Regions from separate parts of the Herbaspirillum camelliae genome, predicted to be linked through region 1. Evidence: predicted binding sites of a transcription regulator. Region 1 holds the regulator's gene; each other region holds the start of a gene.
The links. Region 1 encodes LexA, which represses DNA repair genes until DNA is damaged. Its sites were predicted from a motif close to ACTGTATNNNNATACAGT; they were not measured.
Positions count from the first base shown of each region.

Region 1 (5,068 bases):
CGAAGATGATGCGGTGATCGTAGCGGTAGAAGTCTTCGGCGCTGACGAAGTCGGCGATGCGGTCCCAGGCTGCGTTGTCCAGCAACAGGCCGCCCAGCACCGATTGCTCGGCCTCGATGGAGTGGGGCGGCACACGGAGCGCATCGAGCTGGGGGTCCGATGACTCTTTCTGGCCACGGAAAAATTCTGGATTGCCGCGGGACGATTCTTTCATGGCGCGCATTATAACCTGCTGATGTGAAGCCGTTGGTCAGGGCGGACGTTTTTGCACACCCTGATGCTGCGTGCGAACGAATGCAACATCAAGACATCTGCCGCCCCAGCCGATCCGGCCGCCAGTAGCGGGATATTTTGGTCAAACTGACAATAAAAAAGCCAGGCGAACCCGGCTTTTCTATTGCAAAACGAATTGCAGCAAACAGGCGTATTACGCTTGCTCGCCCTTGACAGCGATGGTGACGTCGACCACCACGTCGGTGTGCAGAGCAACCGACACCGGGTGCTCGCCAACGGTCTTCAGGGGACCGTTGGGCAGGCGCACCTGCGACTTCTCGACAGCAAAACCCTTCTTGCCCAGGGCTTCAGCGATGTCGAAGTTGGTCACGGAACCGAACAGACGGCCGTCAACGCCGGCCTTCTGCGACACTTCCACGGTGGCGCCGGTCAGCTTTTCGCCTTGGGCTTGGGCAGCGGCCAGCTTCTCGGCGGCAGCCTTTTCCAGGTCAGCGCGCTTGGCTTCGAATTCAGCGATGGCTGCATCGGTAGCGCGGCGGGCCTTGCGTTGCGGGATCAGGAAGTTGCGTGCGAAACCGTCCTTGACGCGCACGACATCACCCAGACCGCCGAGATTCACGATTTTTTCCAACAGAATGACTTGCATGTTTTTCTCCTATTTCTCGACGCTGATTAGGCGTTGTGCAGATCGGTGTACGGCAGCAGGGCCAGGTAACGCGCGCGCTTGATGGCGGTGTCAACTTGACGCTGGTAGTGGGCCTTGGTACCGGTCAGGCGTGCCGGCATGATCTTGCCGTTTTCCTGGACGAAGTCCTTCAGGGTGTCCACGTCCTTGTAATCGACCTGTTCAACGCCAGCGGCGGTGAAACGGCAGAATTTCTTGCGCTTGAACAGCGGGTTTTGCTGTTGACGCTTGTTTTTCAGCTTGCTTTTATCGAACTTTTTACCGAATGCCATGGTTGGCTCCTGTATCTAAAAATTGGGTAAGGTCTGTTTGGCTATCTTGCGCCGCTCAATCCGGCGCGACCGGGCCAAAATCAACGATATGAAACACGACGCTCTTGCTGTTGCGATTCTTGCGGGCCAAAAAGCCGGTGAACCGGAAGACTTCACCCAGTGCCGCCCTGTTGAGCGCACCGGAGATTTCCCCCGCTGCCAGCGCCGCGATCTCGAATTCGACCTGACGCTTCATGCCAGCTTCCACCTGTTCCGACTGATGCTGCAACCTGGCAGTGACAATCGGGATACCGGCCGGCGTATAACGTAGGACATCACGTTCGGCCAGGCTGGCGATGACTTGAAACTGGTTCACTCTCCGCTATGTTCGCAGCGCTTAAGCTGCCGGAGCTTCGGTACGGCTCTTGGCCGCGTCTTCCTTCTGCACTGCCTTCAGGATGGGGGAAGGACCGGTTTCGGCCTTCTTCATCTTGACGGTCAGGTGGCGCAGGACGGCGTCGTTGAACTTGAAGCCGGTTTCGATTTCAGCCAGCGTTTCGCTGTCGACTTCGATGTTCAGGCAGACGTAGTGAGCCTTGGCCAGCTTCTGGATCTGGTAGGCCAGTTGACGACGACCCCAATCTTCGACACGGTGGACCTTGCCGCCGCGGGTGGTGACGATGCCCTTGTAACGCTCGATCATCGCCGGCACTTGCTCGCTTTGGTCCGGGTGGACGATAAATACGATTTCATAATGACGCATGTAGACTCCTTATGGACTTATTGAAGACGCCCACCCCGGCGTCAAGACGGGTGTGGGAAGAGGAAAACCCAAGATCATACAAGCTTTTGGACATAACAGCAATCATGGGCACGTCCGACCGAGGCCTGGCAGCGACAAATCACCTTCATTGAAGGACAAGAAGGCGCAGGGGCGCAGAAAGAGAGCGATCCTCTCACCATTTTCAGCCCCTCTATATATAGAGGGCCAACTGTCCATCTATCTATAAGTGAAGAAGTGAAGAAAAACAGCAAAAGCCGCGTTTTCGACCGCTGGAAATGCATGTTGCCGTTGACACAAGGATTGCACCTGTATAAAAATACAGACTGTTCATCCACACAGCCTTCCCCGAGAGAAAGGCCCTTCCATGCTCAAACTGACCGCGCGCCAGGAACAGATCCTGAACCTGATCAAGAACGCCATCGAGAACACCGGCTTCCCCCCCACGCGCGCCGAGATTGCCGCCGAGCTGGGCTTCCGCTCTGCCAATGCCGCCGAAGAACACCTGCAGGCCCTGGCGCGCAAGGGCGCCATCGAGATCTCGCCGGGCACCTCGCGCGGCATCCGCCTGCGCGAACCGGGTGGCCTGGCTGCCAGCCGCCAGATGGCGCTGCCTCATCCCGCCCTGATGCAACTGAGCCTGCCGCTGATCGGGCGTGTCGCCGCAGGCTCTCCCATCCTGGCCCAGGAACACGTGGAAAAGACTTACCAGGTCGACCCGGCCATGTTCTCCGGCAAGCCGGACTATCTGCTCAAGGTACGCGGCATGTCCATGCGCGACGCCGGCATCCTCGATGGCGACCTGCTGGCCGTGCGCAAGACCGACCAGGCCCGCAATGGCCAGATCGTGGTGGCCCGGCTGGCTGACGAAGTCACGGTCAAGCGCTACCAGAAGACCGGCTCCGTGATCACCCTCTTCCCGGAAAATCCCGACTTCGAACCCATCATCGTCAAGCCCAACGAAGAACAGTTCGCCCTGGAAGGCCTGGCCGTAGGGCTCATGCGCAGCTGGAACTAGACGCCGAAGACCCCACCGCGCCGCAGAAAGCTCCGCACTGCGACCGGGAAGCACCCGAACCATGCAAAACCTTCGTCTAAAACGAAGGTTTTTTGCTTTCTGTTTTCCTCTTCGCCTGGACGTCGGCGCGCATATCATCCCTGCTGGAAAGCTATATCCGGTGCAACTACAGCACCCAACCACAAGGACCCCCTTCGATGTCGACGCGCAAGAACAGCAACAAGCACGGCAAGCCGGTCACCCCGCCGCCCAAGCATCCCCTGCAAGACCTGCTCGACGTGCGCAAGGCGCTTGACCTGCTGGATAGCCGCAAGACCGACGAAGCCAAGGCATTATGCATGGCGGTCCTGTCGCGCAATCCCACGCTGGTGTTCGCCAATCATGCGCGCGGACTGGTGGCCATGCACGAAGGCAAGTTCGCCGACGCCGAAGCCTATCTGCGCAAGGCCATCGAAGCCGATCCCGAAAACGCCGAATACATGAGCAACCTGGCCGGCACGGTGCTGAGCCAGGACCGCATCGACGAAGCCATCTCCATCTACGAGCACGCCATCCGCATCGACCGGGACCACCGCGCCTCGCGCATAGGCCTGGCCAATGCCCTGCACGAGAAGAATGACCCGGAAGCCTCGGTCGCCTATTTCGAGGACGCCGTCAAGCGAGAACCCAATGCGCCCGGCCCCCTCTCCCACCTCGGCCGCGCCCTGATCGAATGCAAGCGCTACAACGAAGCCGTGGCCGTGATCCTCAAGTCGCTGGAACTGCAGATCAGTTTCGCGCCGTCCCATACCGCCCTGGGCGAGGCTTTCCATGCCATGGAGATGTACAAGGAAGCCATCGAGTCCCACAAGACGGCCATCCTGTTGGATCCCCAGGATACCTATGCGCACAACAAGATTGCCGATTCCTACCTGAAGCTGAACCGGATCGACGAGGCCCACGAACACCTGTTGCGCGTCATCGAAATCGCCCCCAAGGATCCCAATGCCTACGTCAAGCTGGGATCGAGCTATTTCTCCACCAGTGACCGTTTTGACGATGCCATGCGCATGTTCAACAAGGCGCTGGAAGTGGATTCCAAACACGCCCTCACCTATAACAACATCGGCGCCATCCAGCACGATCACGGCGACCTCGAAGACGCCATCGGCAACTTCCGCAAGGCGCTGGAACTGCGTCCCAACTATCCCACGGCCAGGCACAATATCGCCCTGAGCCTGCTGCTGCAGGGCCACCTCAAGGAAGGCTGGGAGTGCCATGAGAGCCGCCTGGTGACGCGCGAACGCTCGCACGTCTACCGCCTGATCCACAAACTGTTTGAACTGATCCCGAAGTGGGATGGCAAGTCCTCCCTGGCCGGTAAGTACATCCTGTTGATGCACGAACAAGGTTTTGGCGACAGCATCCAGTTCCTGCGCTACGTGCGCATGGTGCTGGACCAGGGCGCACGCGTGGCGCTGCACGTCAAGAATCCGCTGTACCGCCTGTTCCAGTCCTACTCCCCGGAGGTGACGCTGATCCGCGAAAGCGATCCGCTGCCGCCCTGCGACTGCGCCTACGTGCTCATGAGCCTGCCCTACGCCATGGGCACCGATACCGTGGACGACATCCCCAGCGTGCCCGGCGGCTACCTGTCGGCCGATCCCATCCTCAAGAGCAGCTGGGGCGAGAAGATCCGGCAGTTGAGCCAGTCACCCGAGAAGCTGCGCGTGGGCGTGGTCTGGGGCGGCAACCCGGAACACGGCAACGACCGCCACCGCTCCATTGCCATGGACAAGTTCGCAACACTGTTCCAGCTGCCCAATATCGAGTTCTACTCGTTGCAAAAGGGCAAGCCACTGGACGCCTTCAAGGAACTGCCTTCCGGCCTGCCGATCTTCAACCTGGGCGATGACTGCCAGGACTTCGCGGACACGGCCGCGGCCATCGCCAACCTGGACCTGGTGGTCAGCGTGGACACCTCGGTGGTCCACCTCGCCGGGGCCCTGGGACACCCCACCTGGGTACTGCTGCCCCATGTGCCGGACTGGCGCTGGCTGCAGGACCGTGAGGACTCGCCCTGGTACCCGGGCATGCGGCTGTTCCGCCAACCAGCCCTG
Region 1 covers NZ_KV880769.1:3,882,145-3,887,212, reverse strand. Annotated here, with positions in the region: gene BGK68_RS17500 (replicative DNA helicase) at 1-223, opposite strand, end outside; gene rplI (50S ribosomal protein L9) at 428-880, opposite strand; gene rpsR (30S ribosomal protein S18) at 907-1,191, opposite strand; gene priB (primosomal replication protein N) at 1,247-1,546, opposite strand; gene rpsF (30S ribosomal protein S6) at 1,568-1,933, opposite strand; gene lexA (transcriptional repressor LexA) at 2,319-2,969, shown strand; gene BGK68_RS17470 (tetratricopeptide repeat protein) at 3,167-5,068, shown strand, end outside.

Region 2 (5,068 bases), 300 kb from region 1:
CCGGTGGACGATGTGCTGGACGATATGGTGCAGCGCCAGATCCGCCGCCTGCCCGTCATGGACCGCCAGAAGAACCTGGTGGGCATGGTCAGCCTGGGCGACGTGGCGGCCAAGACCCAGAACAGCGGCATCGCCGCGGCGCTGGCCGAAATCTCCCTGCCGGCCGCGCCGCTGCGCCCGGACGAAGACTTCCGCTTGCCCGAGGTGAGCCAGGGCGACCTGGCCGAAGTGAACCTGGGCCGCAGCTAGCCCACGCAAGGGGCGGGCCTCCCTGGCCGGCCTTGTAGGTTTTTTCTTACACGCTAATCGGGCACTGTCCGATCTTCTTTTTTGCAGTGCATGGCTACTATGCACTCCAACGAACTCGAAACCGAGGACACCCAATCCGGCGCGAACGTCCCCCTCCGTCGTGCTACGAATAATGTCCATCCCCCATCGGTTTATCCCCACGGGTCGTTTTCATAAGCAGAAATTCATCGAAGATTCCCCCGATCTTCGGCGTCTTATATCCCTCCCCTCAGGCCGCCTCCCCCAGGCGGCCATTTTTTTTATCCTTGCGCCGGTCCTTGCTGGGCAATATAGGCCAGGGCGTCCGCATAGGCAGCGTCGCTGGCCTCGCGGACCGGCTCGCACACGTAGGTGGACATCTCGTCCTCGTGGCTTGCGCCGATCAGGACGATGCCGCGAAAACCGCCGCCCTCGGCCTGTTGCACGCCTGGCTGCATGAGCGGGGCCGTCATTTCGTCCAGCTTGTCGCCGCCGGGAATATCGATGGGAATGCTCATGGAATGGGTCCTCCTGTGGCAAGGTGAAAACACAAGACCTGCTTGCACCGGCTGACACACATCAGGCATGTGCTGATCGGCAACCATGAGGGCGCAAGAAGAAGTATGCTTGTCAGCATAGAAAACGCTGAAGGAAAAGGCAGCAAGAAGCCGCCCTCGATGGGGGTAGGACGGCTTGAAGATGAGGCTGCACCAGCGTTCTCGCGCCTAACCGGACCTGTCATGCCCATCGATTATCTGCGCCGCCTTACCAGCCCGGCGCGCACCGACCTTTCCAACCGCCACCTGGGCCGTTCGCTGGCTTTCATCGCCGGGGCCGTCAATGCCGGCGGCTTCCTGGCGGTCGGGCAGTACACCTCGCACATGTCGGGCATCGTCTCGTCGCTGGCCGACAACCTGGTGCTGGGCGAGACCCTGCTGCTGGTGGGCGGCGCCAGCGCCCTGCTCTCGTTCCTGGCCGGCGCGGCCTGTTCGACGGTCATGATCAACTGGGCGCGCCGGCGCGGCCTGCACAGCGAATACGCCATGCCCCTGATGCTGGAAGCCATGCTGTTGCTGTGCTTTGGCATCCTGGGCAGCAACCTGGAAAATCACCGCGTGCTGTTCGTGCCGGTCACGGTGGCGCTGCTGTGCTTTGTGATGGGCTTGCAGAACGCCATGATCAGCAAGATTTCCCGCTCCGAGATCCGCACCACCCACGTCACCGGGCTGGTCACCGACATCGGCATCGAGATCGGCAAGATATGCTACTGGACCGCCGCCCCACGCCAGCCGGGCGAGCATGGGGAAGATCCGGTGCCGGCGGCGCGGCGCAAGTTCATGCTGCTGGGGTCCTTGCTGCTGATGTTCTTCCTGGGGGGCGTGGCTGGAGCGCTGGGCTTCAAGCTGGTGGGCTTCCTGGCCACCATGCCGCTGGCCGCAGGCCTGTTCCTGCTGGCGCTGGTGCCGATGATGGATGACCTGGCGCGCTCCTGAGCGGCCCCTTGTTCAGCGGGAGATTAAGAAATCTCGATAGAAAGTCCATGTTGGCCCGAGAAATTAATATTTCTCGATGGAAATTAAAAAAATCCAATCCTATGAACTGCCCGTCAAGCTGGTCCACCATATAGACAAAAATGCAAAAAAGGCGCTCTGCGCGCCTTTCGTTTTCTTGTTATCCGTCTTACACGCCGCCCGAACCCATCCTGGGAGGCGGCAGCCGCTGCCTGAGGCGGCCGGCGCCATCAGCCTTGCTGTTGTGCCGTATTGTCCGACTGCTGCGGTTGCTGGGCGCCGGATTGGGACTCCTGACGCGCCTGGTCTTGCGGTGCGGCCTGGTTCATCTGCGGCTGGGCCGGGCTGCTGGCGCCATTCTGGGCGGCAGCGGCGGCAGCATTCTTGCGGCCATGGCTGTTGAGACCACCCTTGCGACCGGCTTCACGGGCTTCGGCCGAGGTGAACTCGTGGGCAGCACCCTTGGCATGCGCGGCCTTGCCGCCCATGCTGGCGATCTGGCGTTGTTTCTCCCGATCCATGGCGGCGAAGCCGCGATTACTGTTCCCCGGATTTTGTGCATTTGCCATGTGTAAGACTCCTTAGCGTGGATAGTCGAATGGAGCGGATCAGTCTGGCCAGCCACTCTCCTGACTGCACGAGTTCCTGACACAAACCTGAATCCACGCTTGCAGTTTAGGAAGGCTCACCAAAGCTCACTATCGGAAGAGCTCCCCAGCCCTTGTCAGCATCCACTGTCAGACATGCAGGAATCCATGAAGATGAGCTTGCTTCTGCCTTCCTGAAGACGGATTCACTTTCCTGCCCCGACAAAGTCAGGTTTTGTCACACACCAAAACAAATACTGTATATTTATACAGCTATCGCCATTTTCGCCATCTCTCTTGCCGCTGCATCCGACCATGCTGTCTTCCTCTTCCCCGGCCCGTACGCCGGAAACCATCCACCCCGCGCTCTGGCTGGCCTCCCAGCTGGCGCGCGGGAATGGGCGCGGGGTTTCCAGCGGTTTCGAGGCGCTCGATGCGGAATTGCCCGGGCGCGGCTGGCCTACGGGGGTGCTGATCGAATTGCTGCTGCCCCAGGATGGCGTGGGTGAACTGCGCCTGCTGCGACCGCTGCTGGCCCAGCCACAACGCCTGCGACCAGGCGCGCCCACCGGTCGCATCGCCCTGCTGCAAGCCCCGCACGCCATCAATGCGCCGGGCTGGGCGGCCATGGGCGTGCCGGCCACGCGCCTGCTGCAGTTGCAGGCCGACACCCCGGCCGACGCCTGCTGGGCCGCCGAGCAGGTCTTGCGCGCCGACAGTTGCCAGGCCCTGCTGATGTGGCAAGCGCGCCTGCGCAAGGGCGACCACGATCTGCTGCGCCGGCTGCACGTGGCGGCCCAGGCGGGCCAGACCCTGTTTTTCATGCTGCGTCCGCTGGCCTGCGCCCGGGAGGCTTCACCGGCGCCCCTGCGGCTCACGCTCAGGCCGGCGCCGGGCGGCCTGGACATCGGCTTTCTCAAGCGGCGCGGCCCGCTGCGCGAGCAAAGCCTGTTTCTTCCCCTGACACCTTCACCGAATCTGCAACGCCATGTCTCCCCTGTGGATCGCCGTACACCTGCCACTGCTGCCGCTGGAAGTCTTCCGTCCGAACTGGCTGGATGAAGTCGCCGCCGTGGTCTTCGAACGCGAGCGCGTGGCCGCGCTGTCGGCGGCGGCGCGCGCGTGCGGCATCCACGAAGGGATGCGGCGCGGCGGGGTGCAGTTGCTGGCGCCAGAAGCGCAACTGCAGGAGCGCGACCCGGCGCGTGAACAGGCCGCGCTGGAACAGACCGCGCTGGCGCTGCTGCAATATACGCCCCAGGTGAGCCTGGCGCCGCAGGCCTGCGTGCTGCTGGAAGTCAGCGCCAGCCTGCGCCTGTTCGGCGGCATCCGGGCGCTGTGCCGCAAGGTCCGCGTGAGCATCGCCCGGCTGGGCCTGTCGGCCACGCTGTCCTGCGCCGTCACGGCCACCGGGGCCTGGATGCTGGCGCGCTACGGCGATGTGCGCACCGTGCGCGAGCGCTCGCTGCGGCGTCGCCTAGATCGTCTGCCGGTGGTCTTGCTCAGCGCCGCACAAGCCCATCTGGAATGGCTGCACGGCCTGGGCTGCCGTCAACTGGGGCAGTTGCGGGCCTTGCCGCGGGCGGGCTTGCAGCGGCGCTGCGGCAAGGCCTTGCTGGACATGCTCGAGCGCGCCTATGGCCAGGCGCCGGAAGTGCATGACTGGGTGGTGGCTCCGCCGGTCTTCCAGGCCCGCGTGGAGCTGCCGGACCGGATAGAGCAGACCGACATCCTGAGCGCCTATGCCCAGGCCCTGCTGGCCCAACTGGCCGGCTGGCTGACGGCGCGCCAGCTGGCCGTGAAGCAGTTGCGGCTGTGGCTGGAGCATGAACGCGGCCGCCAGGCCGTCGCGCCGACCGATTTGCGCATTGCCTTGTCGGCGCCGGCCTGGCAGGAAGATCACCTCTACAGCCTGGTCAAGGAAAAGCTGGCCCGCTCCACCCTGCCCGCCCCGGCCATCGCGCTGGGCCTGGCTGCCGAAGAGCTGGAACGCATGCAGCCGGCCAGCGACATGCTCTTCCCCGAGCCGGGCGGCAGCGCCGAAGACCATCAGCGCCTGCTGGAACTGCTGGTGGCCCGGCTGGGTGCAGACAAGGTGCGCCAGGCTGCGCCCCGCGCCGACCACCGGCCGGAGCTGGCCAACCGCTGGTGCAGCGTGATGCAGCCGGCTGCCAGCCTGCCCGCGCCGCTCTCCACCGATGCGGCGCGCTTGCCGCCGCGTCCGCTGTGGCTGCTGGATGAGCCTGTGCCGCTACGGGTGCTGCAGCACAAGCCCTTCTATCGCACGCCGCTGGAATTGACTTCACCGCCCGAACGCATCGAAGCCGGCTGGTGGGAAGGCCGACCCTCCACCCGCGATTACTTCACCGTGCGCGATGCGCAGCATGCCTATTACTGGATCTTCCGCCAGTGGCATGGCGGGGAATGGTCGGACGAAGAACCGCAGTGGTTCCTGCACGGGCTGTTCGGCTAGGAGCAGCGCATGTCAACGACCCTGCCAGAGTATGCCGAGCTGTATTGCCGCAGCAACTTCAGCTTCCTGCAAGGGGCCTCGCACGCCCATGAACTGGTGCAACGCGCCATCGCGCTGGACTACCGCGCCCTGGCCATCACCGATGAATGCACCCTGGCCGGCGTGGTGCGGGCCTACGCAGCCTGGAAGGAACAGTTCGACAAAGGCCGCACGCAAGACTTCAAGCTGAT
Region 2 covers NZ_KV880769.1:4,181,833-4,186,900, reverse strand. Annotated here, with positions in the region: gene BGK68_RS18880 (CBS domain-containing protein) at 1-249, shown strand, start outside; gene BGK68_RS18875 (hypothetical protein) at 549-785, opposite strand; gene BGK68_RS18870 (YoaK family protein) at 1,008-1,760, shown strand; gene BGK68_RS18865 (KGG domain-containing protein) at 2,009-2,347, opposite strand; gene imuA (translesion DNA synthesis-associated protein ImuA) at 2,681-3,427, shown strand; gene BGK68_RS18855 (Y-family DNA polymerase) at 3,354-4,838, shown strand; partial or broken gene BGK68_RS18850 (error-prone DNA polymerase) at 4,848-5,068, shown strand, end outside.
Region 2: imuA (translesion DNA synthesis-associated protein ImuA) is a predicted target of LexA. The motif match lies at 2,622-2,639, and genes of this name have one in related genera.

Region 3 (5,068 bases), 1.8 Mb from region 1:
GGCCGGTATCCAGCAGATCGACCCGGTTTCCGTCTGAGCGGGACACCAAGGTTCATGTAACAAGTAACAGTTTGGCGCGGAAGGCGGCGGTTAGTGGATGAGCGTCGCCAGTCCGTTTTACCGCCGGCTTTTGCCGGCGGTTTTTTTATGTCCGTTCCACGCCTTGCCTTGATGTACCGACGCTCTTGCGTGTCCTCGTCCTCCTGCTTCCTCTCCCTTTCCTCCAGCCATTGATGCGATTGCGCCAGGCGCGCTATTGCTGCCGGCAGCAGTCATGCGGTCCTGTAGATGAGTGGTGATGTACCGCTGTAGTGATGGGGTCCTGCCAATGTGCGCTCATGGAGTGGCACGGTGCAGTAGTGGGCGCTAACGCAGTGAGCCAGGGAGGCCGCGGCGTGATGAAGTAGCTAAGAGACACTGCGCCGAAGAGGCTGCGCCAGCAGCCCCGCCGTGCGCATTCAGGGCAGGCAGAGTTCGAAGATTGCGCCGCCCTCGGGATGATTGGACAGGCGCGCCTCACCCTGGCGCGTCTCCTTGTTGTGCGCAGTGGCGATGGCGTTGCACAGGTCCATGCCCAATCCGGTGGAGGGTTTCTTTTCCTGGGTGCCGATGCCGGGACCATCGTCGCGCACACTGAAGACGACGCCGCCCTCAGGGTGATTGCGGCAGCCCAGCGCGATGCGCGTGCGCGCAAACCGGCTGGCGTTCTGCAGCGCAGCCTCCAGCGCCAGCGCCACCAGGTGTTCATCGAAAAAGCCGATGATGGGCATATCCGTCTCGTCGACCACCAGGGTGATGGCGCCCTGGGCGCGCGCGACGGCCTGCTCACGCACCAGCGACTGCAGGAAGTCCTGCGGCGAGACCGCGTCCACCTGCGCGCGCAGCCCCTGGGAGTCGGCCTTGTAGAGCGTGAGGAAAGCGATCAGCTTTTCCTGCAAGGCCAGGCAGGTCACGTGGGCCTGCTGGACGCGCGGGACGTCGTCGGAAAGACGGCGCAATTCGCCCTCCAGAACGCCCAGGGAATTCTTGATGTCGTGAATGATGATCGCGGCAAGCTTGGGATCCATGGTCAGCTCTTCGGGGCTACTTTGCTCAGGGTGTCGCGCAGGAACTTGTGCATCTTGGCGACTCTATCGTTGCCCGGAATCAGGCGATCCAGCGTGGCCAGGTAACGGCGCACGCGCTTGACGTATTCCTCATTCCACCCGCGCTGGCTCATCCACAGCAGATGCAGTTGGGCCGAGGCCAGCAGCACGCCGGTGTTCTCCGGCATGCTGGCCAGCGCTTCCTCCAGCTTGGCCAGCGATTCATCCGGCTTGGCGCTGCGCATGAGGGCGTTGGCTTCGGCGATGACGCTCATGCAGTGCTTGACGGCGCCATCGACCAGCTCGTCGGCCAGGCTGGCGCGGCCGGTATCGGCCAGCACCTTGCGCGCCAGCATCAGCAGGGTCTTGTTTTCGTGATCGGACTTGACGGCGTCGGCGATGAGCTTGCTGCCTTCCTCGTCGCGGCCCATCGAGAAGGCGGCCTTGGCCAGGGCCAGCGTGGCCATGTCCGAGGTCTCTTCGCCGGCGGCCTGGCGGGCGGTCTCGAAGGCCTGCTGGGCCGAGATGGTATCGCCCAGCTGTACGTAGGCCTGGGCTTGCACGGCGGCCTGGGCGGAAACGAATATCTTGGATTCCTCATAGCGGCGCGGGGCGCTTTCCAGCAGGCGCAGCGCCGCATCGGCGTCACCACTGTCGATATGCACCTGGGCCAGCGAGAGCAGGTCGGTGGGTTGTGCGGTCAGCGAGCCCTTGGTGTGCTTGAGCACTTTGTCATAGGCCTCGCGCGCCTGGTCGAGGTGGCCGCTGCGATAGGCCACGTCGCCCACCAGCCGGCTGCGGCGCGCCGAAGGAATGATCTCCGATGAGCGCGTGAGCGCCTCCAGCGCTCCTTCCTGGTTGCCCTGGGCCTCGTCGATCTGGGCCAGCAGGTCATAGGCGGCGATGAACTGCTTGTTCTGCGCCAGCACATCTTCGACGATGGTGCGGGCATCATCCATCTGGCCGGCCACGATATTGCAACGGGCCAGGCCGATCTTGGCCCAGACCAGGTCGTCGCGCATGCCCAGTGCCTGCTTGTAGACTTCGCGGGCCTCATCCACGCGACGCTGCTCGATGAGCAGCGTGCCCTTGGTCTTCATGATCTCGACGATCCACTTGGGCGCCGCCTTGAGCACGTTGTCGCATTCGGCGATGGCGCCGCTGATGTCCTTGCGCTTCATCTTCTCGGTCACCGGCAGCATGGCGTGCTGCTTTTCCAGCAGGCGGTCCACGCGCTCGGCGATGCGGCTGGCCGTCAGCGGCTTCAACATGTAGGCGTCAGGCTGGAACTCGGCCGCGCTGGCCACCAGGTTGTAGCCGCTCTCGGCGGTGACCATGATGAACATGCAGGTCGGCGAGAGCATGTTCTGGGTGCGGAAGAACTCCAGCAACTGCTGGCCGTTGCTTTCCTTGTTCAGGTTGTAGTCGCAGATGATCAGGTCATAGTTGCCCGATTGCACGAAGCGGATGGCCTCATCAGGCGTGGCGGCCTGATCGACCTTGGTCACGCCCAGCTGCCCCAGGTGCATGCGGATGTTCTGACGCATCGTCGGCATGTCGTCGATGATCAGGCTGCGCAGGGCGCTGATATGGCTGAAAGGCACTAAACTCATGGGAACAATGTATCCAACGATGTGGACTGCAAAATATTGCTTTAATACAACAATCGTCAAGATGGCGTAGTTTTACACTTATATTGACGTAAAGCTGACGAAAAATTCTACCAAGTCGCGAGTGTGCCGTTTTTTTGCCGCGCTTGCATCATTCCTCTGCGATTTAGCCGCTTGGAGGGGCCATGACTCTCTTATAATTGTGGCTTTCCTTCCGAACGCTTCCAGGGCGACGAACAAAACGCTTGCACGAAGCACTGTTTTTTTATACAGTATCGCTCTATCGGGGCATTGCACCGATGCGCGCGGCCCAGCCGCACAGGCATCGCATTGTATTGCCGGCCCACCGGCCGCCCCAGCATGACATTTCCCCGGGTACCCCTTCTTCACGACATTTTGCCGAGAGAGACTTATGGACGACAAAAAAGCTGCGAACAACTCTGAGAAGAGCAAGGCGCTGGCCGCCGCGTTGGCACAGATTGAAAAGCAGTTTGGCAAGGGCTCGGTGATGCGCATGGAAGATGGCGTCATCGCTGAGGAAATCCAGTCGGTCTCCACCGGCTCCCTGGGCCTGGACATCGCCCTGGGCATCGGCGGCCTGCCGCGTGGCCGCGTCATCGAGATCTATGGTCCAGAATCCTCGGGCAAGACCACCCTGACCCTGCAAGCGATTGCCGAGATGCAGAAGCTGGGCGGCACCTGCGCCTTCATCGATGCCGAGCACGCACTGGACGTCACCTACGCGCAAAAGCTGGGCGTGAACCTGAGCGACCTGCTGATCTCGCAGCCCGACACCGGCGAACAGGCCCTGGAAATCTGTGACGCCCTGGTGCGCTCCGGTGCCGTGGACCTGATCGTGGTCGACTCCGTCGCCGCACTGACCCCCAAGGCTGAAATCGAAGGCGACATGGGCGACTCCCTGCCTGGCCTGCAAGCTCGCCTGATGTCGCAGGCGCTGCGCAAGCTGACCGGCAGCATCAACCGCACCAATACCACCGTCATCTTCATCAACCAGATCCGCATGAAGATCGGCGTCATGTTCGGCAACCCCGAAACCACCACCGGCGGTAACGCGCTGAAGTTCTACGCCTCCGTGCGCCTGGACATCCGTCGCACCGGCTCGATCAAGTCCGGCGACGAAGTCATCGGCAGCGAGACCAAGGTCAAGGTCGTCAAGAACAAGGTCGCTCCGCCGTTCCGCGAAGCCCACTTCGACATCCTGTATGGCGAAGGCACCTCGCGCGAAGGCGAGATCCTGGACCTCGGTTCCGAGCACAAGGTGGTCGAGAAGTCCGGCGCCTGGTACAGCTATAACGGTGAGCGCATCGGCCAGGGCAAGGACAATGCCCGCAACTACCTGAAGGAACATCCGGAACTGGCGCGCGAGATCGAGAACAAGGTGCGCGTGGCCCTCGGTGTGCCGGAACTGGCGGGTGGCGAAGCGGAAACCGAAGCGAAAGCGAAAGCCTCCTGATCGTCCTCTCTCATTCATGCGCCTTCGTGGCGGCTAGGTTTGCCTGAGCCGTTGCCGACAGGGAGGCGTTTGATTGCCCTGCGCCTGCCACGCGTTGCTGTTCTGGTGGGCGATGGGATGCAGTCGTAGTCGTCGTATCCTGGTTGTTCCGCAATGCGGGCGACTGGGGGAGTTGCGCGGCACTGCGGTTGTTTTGCTGCAGTATTGCATCATCGCATCATCGCTTTATCGCCTCACTGCATTACCCTTTCATTGCATCCTTGCCTCACCGTTGCGATGCCCTGAATGGTTTTTACTGCATCAGTTTCCCGTGTATTCATCTGTTCCTTCGTCCGTGTAGTCGAACGTCATGCCCAGACCGCCGATCAGCCTGAAAGCACGGGCGCTCAAATATCTCTCTTCACGTGAGCATAGTCGCCTGGAACTTGCGCGTAAGCTTGCCCCTTACGCGCAAGAGGGCGATGACATCGAAGCGCTGCTCCAATGGCTGGAGCAGTCCCGCTTCCTTTCCCAGGAACGCTTTTCCGAATCGCTGGTGCATCGTCGCGCCGCGCGCTATGGCAACCAGCGCATCCTCTCCGAATTGCATGGCCATGGCATCGAAGGCGAGGCCATCGCCGATCTGAAGGCGGATCTGGCCTCCGGCGAAGCCGAGCGGGCCGCCCAGGTGCTGCGCCGTAAATTCAGTACACCCCCGGCGGATGCCGAGACCCGCGCAAAGCAGATGCGCTTCCTGCAGCAGCGTGGCTTTTCTCATCGCAGCATCCGCGAGGCCTTCCAGACCGCCTGGCTGGACGAGGACGATCTGAACTGACCGCGCCTTGCACGACCGTCCGAGCCGTTGCCTCGAGGTAATTGCTGGGCGATTCGGCAGGCCGTTTTCCCGGTATCCGGGATTT
Region 3 covers NZ_KV880769.1:2,111,231-2,116,298, forward strand. Annotated here, with positions in the region: gene BGK68_RS09405 (Tim44 domain-containing protein) at 1-37, shown strand, start outside; gene BGK68_RS09410 (sensor histidine kinase) at 459-1,067, opposite strand; gene BGK68_RS09415 (tetratricopeptide repeat-containing response regulator) at 1,070-2,698, opposite strand; gene recA (recombinase RecA) at 3,108-4,169, shown strand; gene recX (recombination regulator RecX) at 4,519-4,983, shown strand.
Region 3: recA (recombinase RecA) is a predicted target of LexA. The motif match lies at 2,952-2,969, and genes of this name have one in related genera.

Region 4 (5,068 bases), 1.0 Mb from region 1:
GGCGCGGTCCAGCAAGGGGGCGTCCAGGCAGGCCGCGCGCGCCTGCGCCAGGCGATCATAGAAACCCTGGGCCAGGGGACAGGAATCGCCCCGGCACAGGCGTTCGGGATGCTCGCAGGCCTTCTCGCGCGCGCTCAGTTCCAGCACCCGCAGTGGCAGCTCGCCCTGCCCTTTCAGCGTGGCGGCGGCGTCCAGCGCCAGTTGCCGCCCGGGCGTCTTGGCGGCGAGGAAGAGGATCTTGTCCAGCTGCTGGCGCGGGGCGGCCTTGAGGGCGGGAAAGAGCGTGCCCAGCGTCTTGCCGATGCCGGTCGGCGCCTGGGCCAGCAGGCTGCGCCGCCCCGCATGGGCGCGAAAGACGGCCTCGGCCAGTTGCCGCTGGCCGGGGCGGAAATCGCCATGTGGAAAACGCAACTGCTCCAGCGCCGCATCGCGCGCCTGCCGATGCGCCAGCTCCTGGGCGGCCCAGCCGATGAAGCGTTCGCACAATGCCCCGAACAGCCCGGCCAGTTCTTCCCGGCTGCGACTTTCTTCCAGCCGCGTCTCCTGCTGGCTGCCAATCTCGAAATAGACCAGCGCCAGGTTCACGCGCTCCAGCCCCTGCGCCTGACACAGCAGATGGCCATAGACGCGCAGTTGCGCCCAGTGCAGATGGCGATGGTTGTCGGGCATGCTGGCCAGTTGCCCGCGATAGGTCTTGACCTCTTCCAGCAACTGGCGGTCTGCATCGTAGCCATCGGCGCGGCCGCGTACGTGCAGCGCACCATGATCGATGGCCAGCGCCAGTTCGCTCTGGTAGTGCTCGCCACGACGGCTCGCCACGATGGCGTGACCTTCCATGCCCTGGCGCGCCGTCGGCGTGGGCGTGAAACGTAGGTCCAGATCGCCCTCCTTGGCGGTGAATTCACAGAGGGCGCGCACGGAGACCGTGTAGCGCCGGGCCGGTGCCACAGGTGCGCTGCTCATGCGGCCTGCTGCTGCCATTGCAGGTAGCACACCGCCACCGGCATCTGGTGTTGCGCGCAAAAGGCCAGCCAGCGCTGCTGGTTGTCCTGCAGGCGGTCGCCCGGGCCCTTGACTTCGATCATGCGGTAGCGCCGCTGCTGCGGCCAGAACTGGATCAGGTCGGGGAAGCCGCTGCGATTCTCGCGCACATCCTCCAGGATGCGCAGACACCAGTGCTTCAGATGCCAGGCCGGGATGCAGTCCAGCGCCAGCACCAGCAATTCACGACTGATCGCGCCCCAGCTGACGAAAGGCGACAGCACACCTTGCTTGTCCTCGTAGGTGGCAAGGATGGCCTCGCGATGGCGCTCCTGGTCCAGCAGCGCCAGGCAATGCGCAAATGCCTCACGCCGACGCGCATGGAAATCCGCGCTGTGCAGATCGGCGGGCTCACGCTGGAAGGGATGGAAAAACGCACCCGGAATCGCCGCAAAGATGGCGTCCCAGCACAGCAGTCCGAACAGCGCCGTCGCCAGCGTATTCTCGACATAGAACACCGGTGCATCCGGCGCCTGCAGATGCGCGCGCACCGCCGCCTCCACACCCTGCCCGGCCTGCATGGCCAGGACCAGGTCCAGCCGCTGCGGCGGCAAGGGGCGCATGCGCACCATCGGTGGATAGCCGAGCTGGCGCGTCAGGCGTGGGCCGATGCGTTGCAGATGCTGACGCTCGGCTTCGCTTTCCGGTGCGGCTTGCGCGGCCTGGAACAGGGCATAGGCCTGGGCATAACGCCCCTGCTTTTCCAGCACGCGCATGGCCCGGCCACGTGCACCCGGATAAGGACAGCGGGCATAGACCGCATGGGCTTGCTGCCAGTGGCCCTGCTTTTCCAGATGCTGGCCGAGCTTGAACAGCAGGCGCTCGTAGCGGCTTTGCAGCCAGGGGTTGTGGTCGCCCTCGGCAGGCGCGGCCGCCGTCAACGCGGCCATGACATCGGCAGCATCCTCGCCGGCCTCCAGCGCTTCGCTGCAGGCATGCAGGCGCAGGTAGTGATCGACGTCGCTGCGCTGACGGAAACCGCGCGCCTCTGGCGACAAGGTCACCCGCTCATAGCGGAACCGGCCCAGGTCGGCCAGCACGAACTCGCTCCAGTCCTGGCGCAGGTTGCCAAAGAACATCAGGCGCAGGCGGTCGCACAGGTCCTGCACGCGCAGGCGCAACGCAAGTTCGTCGCCTTGCCTGCACCACTGGCGCAGCACACGCGCTTGGTCCCAGGCCGGATCGGCCGCCAGTTGCGCCAGCAGGTCGGTCTTGCGGGCGGCCCGTGGTGCGCCGGCCAGCGCGAAGGCGCGCACAAGTTCCGGCTTGGTGGAGAGGCTGAAGAACTGTTCCAGCGTCAACACCGCATCGCGCTCGACCCAGTCCTCGGGCAGGCCGCTGACGGCCTCAAGCGGGCAGCCGATCTCGGGATAGTCCAGCCGACCGGTACGGAAGAGCTCGCCCTTGCGCATCATCATGCGCACCAACAGCGCCCGTGAGGACAGCGGCAGGCCGGGGAAGGCGGCGATGAACTGCCGCTCGCGCAGATCAAGCAGGTCGGCGCAGCGCTGGGCCAGCCAGTCCAGGACTTGCTGGAAATTGTCCAGATAGTAGAAGGGTCTTGCGGAGGGCACGGGGGTTCTGGCGGCCGTTAGCTGTATAAAAGCACAGTATAACGCGTCCGGGAGCGAGGGGAATGCAAGGCCCGCCCGCTGCACATCTCCCGCCAGCAAGGCAACCCAGACAAACAACTCAGGCCGGCGCCACCGCCACTGCATTGAGAGGAAGAACCACCTCGAAGTAATGCTGGATATGCTCCAGGCACTGCCTCACCTTGAGCGGCATGTTGTCGCGGTGGCGCACCGTGACATAGACATCGAAGCCGCCCAACGTCCATTCCGGCAGGACCTGGACCAGGCGTCCGGCCCTGAGGTCATCATCGATCTTGCATTCCAGCAGGCGCGTGATGCCATGGCCGTCCAGCGCCAGATACCGCAGCGAGCGCGCATGATTGGCGCTGATGCGCGGCTGCAGCCGCACTTTCACCGTGCCGCTGGCTGCATTGGAGAATTCGAGGAAGCAGGGTTCGCCATGCGGATTAAACAGCAGGAAATCGTGATGCAACAGATCTACCGGCGAACGGATAGGCGGCCGCACTGCCAGGTAGGACGGAGAGGCGCACAGCACATCCGTGAACCGACCCAGGAAGATATCGCCCGGCTGACGATTGCGGCCCGCGCGCAGCGCCAGGTCGATGCGCTGCTCGATCAGGTCGACGTTGTTGTCGGCGACTTCCAAGCGCAGCCGCACCTTGGGATTGTGTCTGATGAAATCGTGCAGCGCGGGGATCAGGTACTTGGTGGACATGAAACTGGAAACGGCAATGCGCACCTCGCCCACCATCTCGTTGTTGAGCACGGCAATGCTCTGCTCGGCTTCACTGGCGGCCGTGACGATATGGGCGCAGTGCTTGTAGAAGAGCGTGCCGGCCTCGGTCAGGCTGAGCTTGCGGGTGGAGCGGTTCAACAGCGTCGCCTGCAATGACAATTCGAGCGCCCTGACATGCTGACTGACCGATGAAGTGGTGAGGCCCAGGGCTTTGGCGGCGCGCGAGAAAGCTCCCAGCTCCACTACCCGCGCAAACGTCGCCATTCGTGCTAAATCATCTATTCCAAGTTTTCTCATTGACTGAATGTGCTGATGCCGCGCAGCCCAATCCTGGCTGCGATGCAATGCGAGTTTCTTTTATCGCAACATGATATGGATGAACTTATTCCCTTGAATGACTGATTGTACGGAATAGCATTTGTTGACTGAATGTGAGCCCATTGGCCTCGGGAGCGAGCGGCCCTGATCCTGAAGCGCAATGGCGCACCAAGCTGCGGACGAGCTTGCCCGCCTCTCACCAGACAGCACCGGTTCCCGCAAAATTCCGCGCGCGCTTGCGCAAGCTTTCCTGCGAACAGATTGCGCCCCCCCGATGGTCAAGCTCATCGAAACCGGAATGTAATACAGGAGTTGCCACTTGATTAGGCCGAGAAAATTACACTAATAGTTAATTTTTTTTAATAGTGAGTGTAGCCAATATAGTTGACTGAAGTACATCATTATCTGAGCTCCATCCTCGTATCACGGAGCTGAACCTGCGACATGGCGGCTTAATGGCCACCATGATTCTTGCGCAACCCGAGCTCGCGAAGAGGTCGAAAATTGCCCAGCCCTCTTTATTCGACTGATTTACCAAACAGTCTTTGAATTAATAAGGGGCTAAACGCTGGGACTCATCTGTAATAAAGTCCGCAAGGCCAGACACGAGAAGAACAAAAGATCGTACGTCGACGGTGATTACGGATACCCCTGGCCCGCACTTCCTCTCGCTCCCGCATCAACCCTCCCTGCTCTGGCCAGGCAGATCCCGCTTCCCCGCTGGCGATGATCCACAGTTCCCCCGCACCAGCGCGGTCTGGCCGAGACCACATGCGCAGGGCAGCCCGAGGGCACGCCCGGCGCAATGCAACTCACTTTGACCAATAAGGGGCAGGAATGAACTGGTTCACCAATCTGAAAGTCAGTCACAAACTCATCGGCGGCTTCATGATCGTCGCCCTGATCGGCGCGACCATCGGTACCATCGGCATCATCAAGGCAGGCCAGATCAACGACCTGGCCACCGAGATGTACGAGCTGCAGGTCGTGGGCCTACGCCATTCCGCCCAGGCCACGCTGGACCTGAGTTCGTCGAACCGCGCCATCCGCACGGCCATGCTGGCAGAGTCTCCCGCCGAACGCGAGGCCAGTCTCAACGATCTCGCCAAGCGTCTGGACAATACCAGCCTCGCCTTGAACGAAACCGAACAGCGCTTCGTCACCCCCGACGGCAAGGCCTTGGTGGCCAAGGCCAGGGAGGCCTTTACCAAGTACAAGAACGCCGTCATGCTGACCGCCGACGAGTTACGCAAGGAGCCGGTCGCCGATGCGCGCCAGTCGACCAGCCGGCTGTTCTCTTCGGTGCGGCCGCTGGCCAACGAAGCCGAGGCGAACATGCTCAAGCTGATGGAAGTCAAGAAGGACAACGCTGACCGGCTCA
Region 4 covers NZ_KV880769.1:2,884,722-2,889,789, reverse strand. Annotated here, with positions in the region: gene BGK68_RS12865 (ATP-dependent DNA helicase) at 1-963, opposite strand, end outside; gene BGK68_RS12860 (VRR-NUC domain-containing protein) at 960-2,615, opposite strand; gene BGK68_RS12855 (LysR family transcriptional regulator) at 2,734-3,633, opposite strand; gene BGK68_RS12850 (methyl-accepting chemotaxis protein) at 4,525-5,068, shown strand, end outside.
Region 4: BGK68_RS12860 (VRR-NUC domain-containing protein) is a predicted target of LexA. The motif match lies at 2,636-2,653, and genes of this name have one in related genera.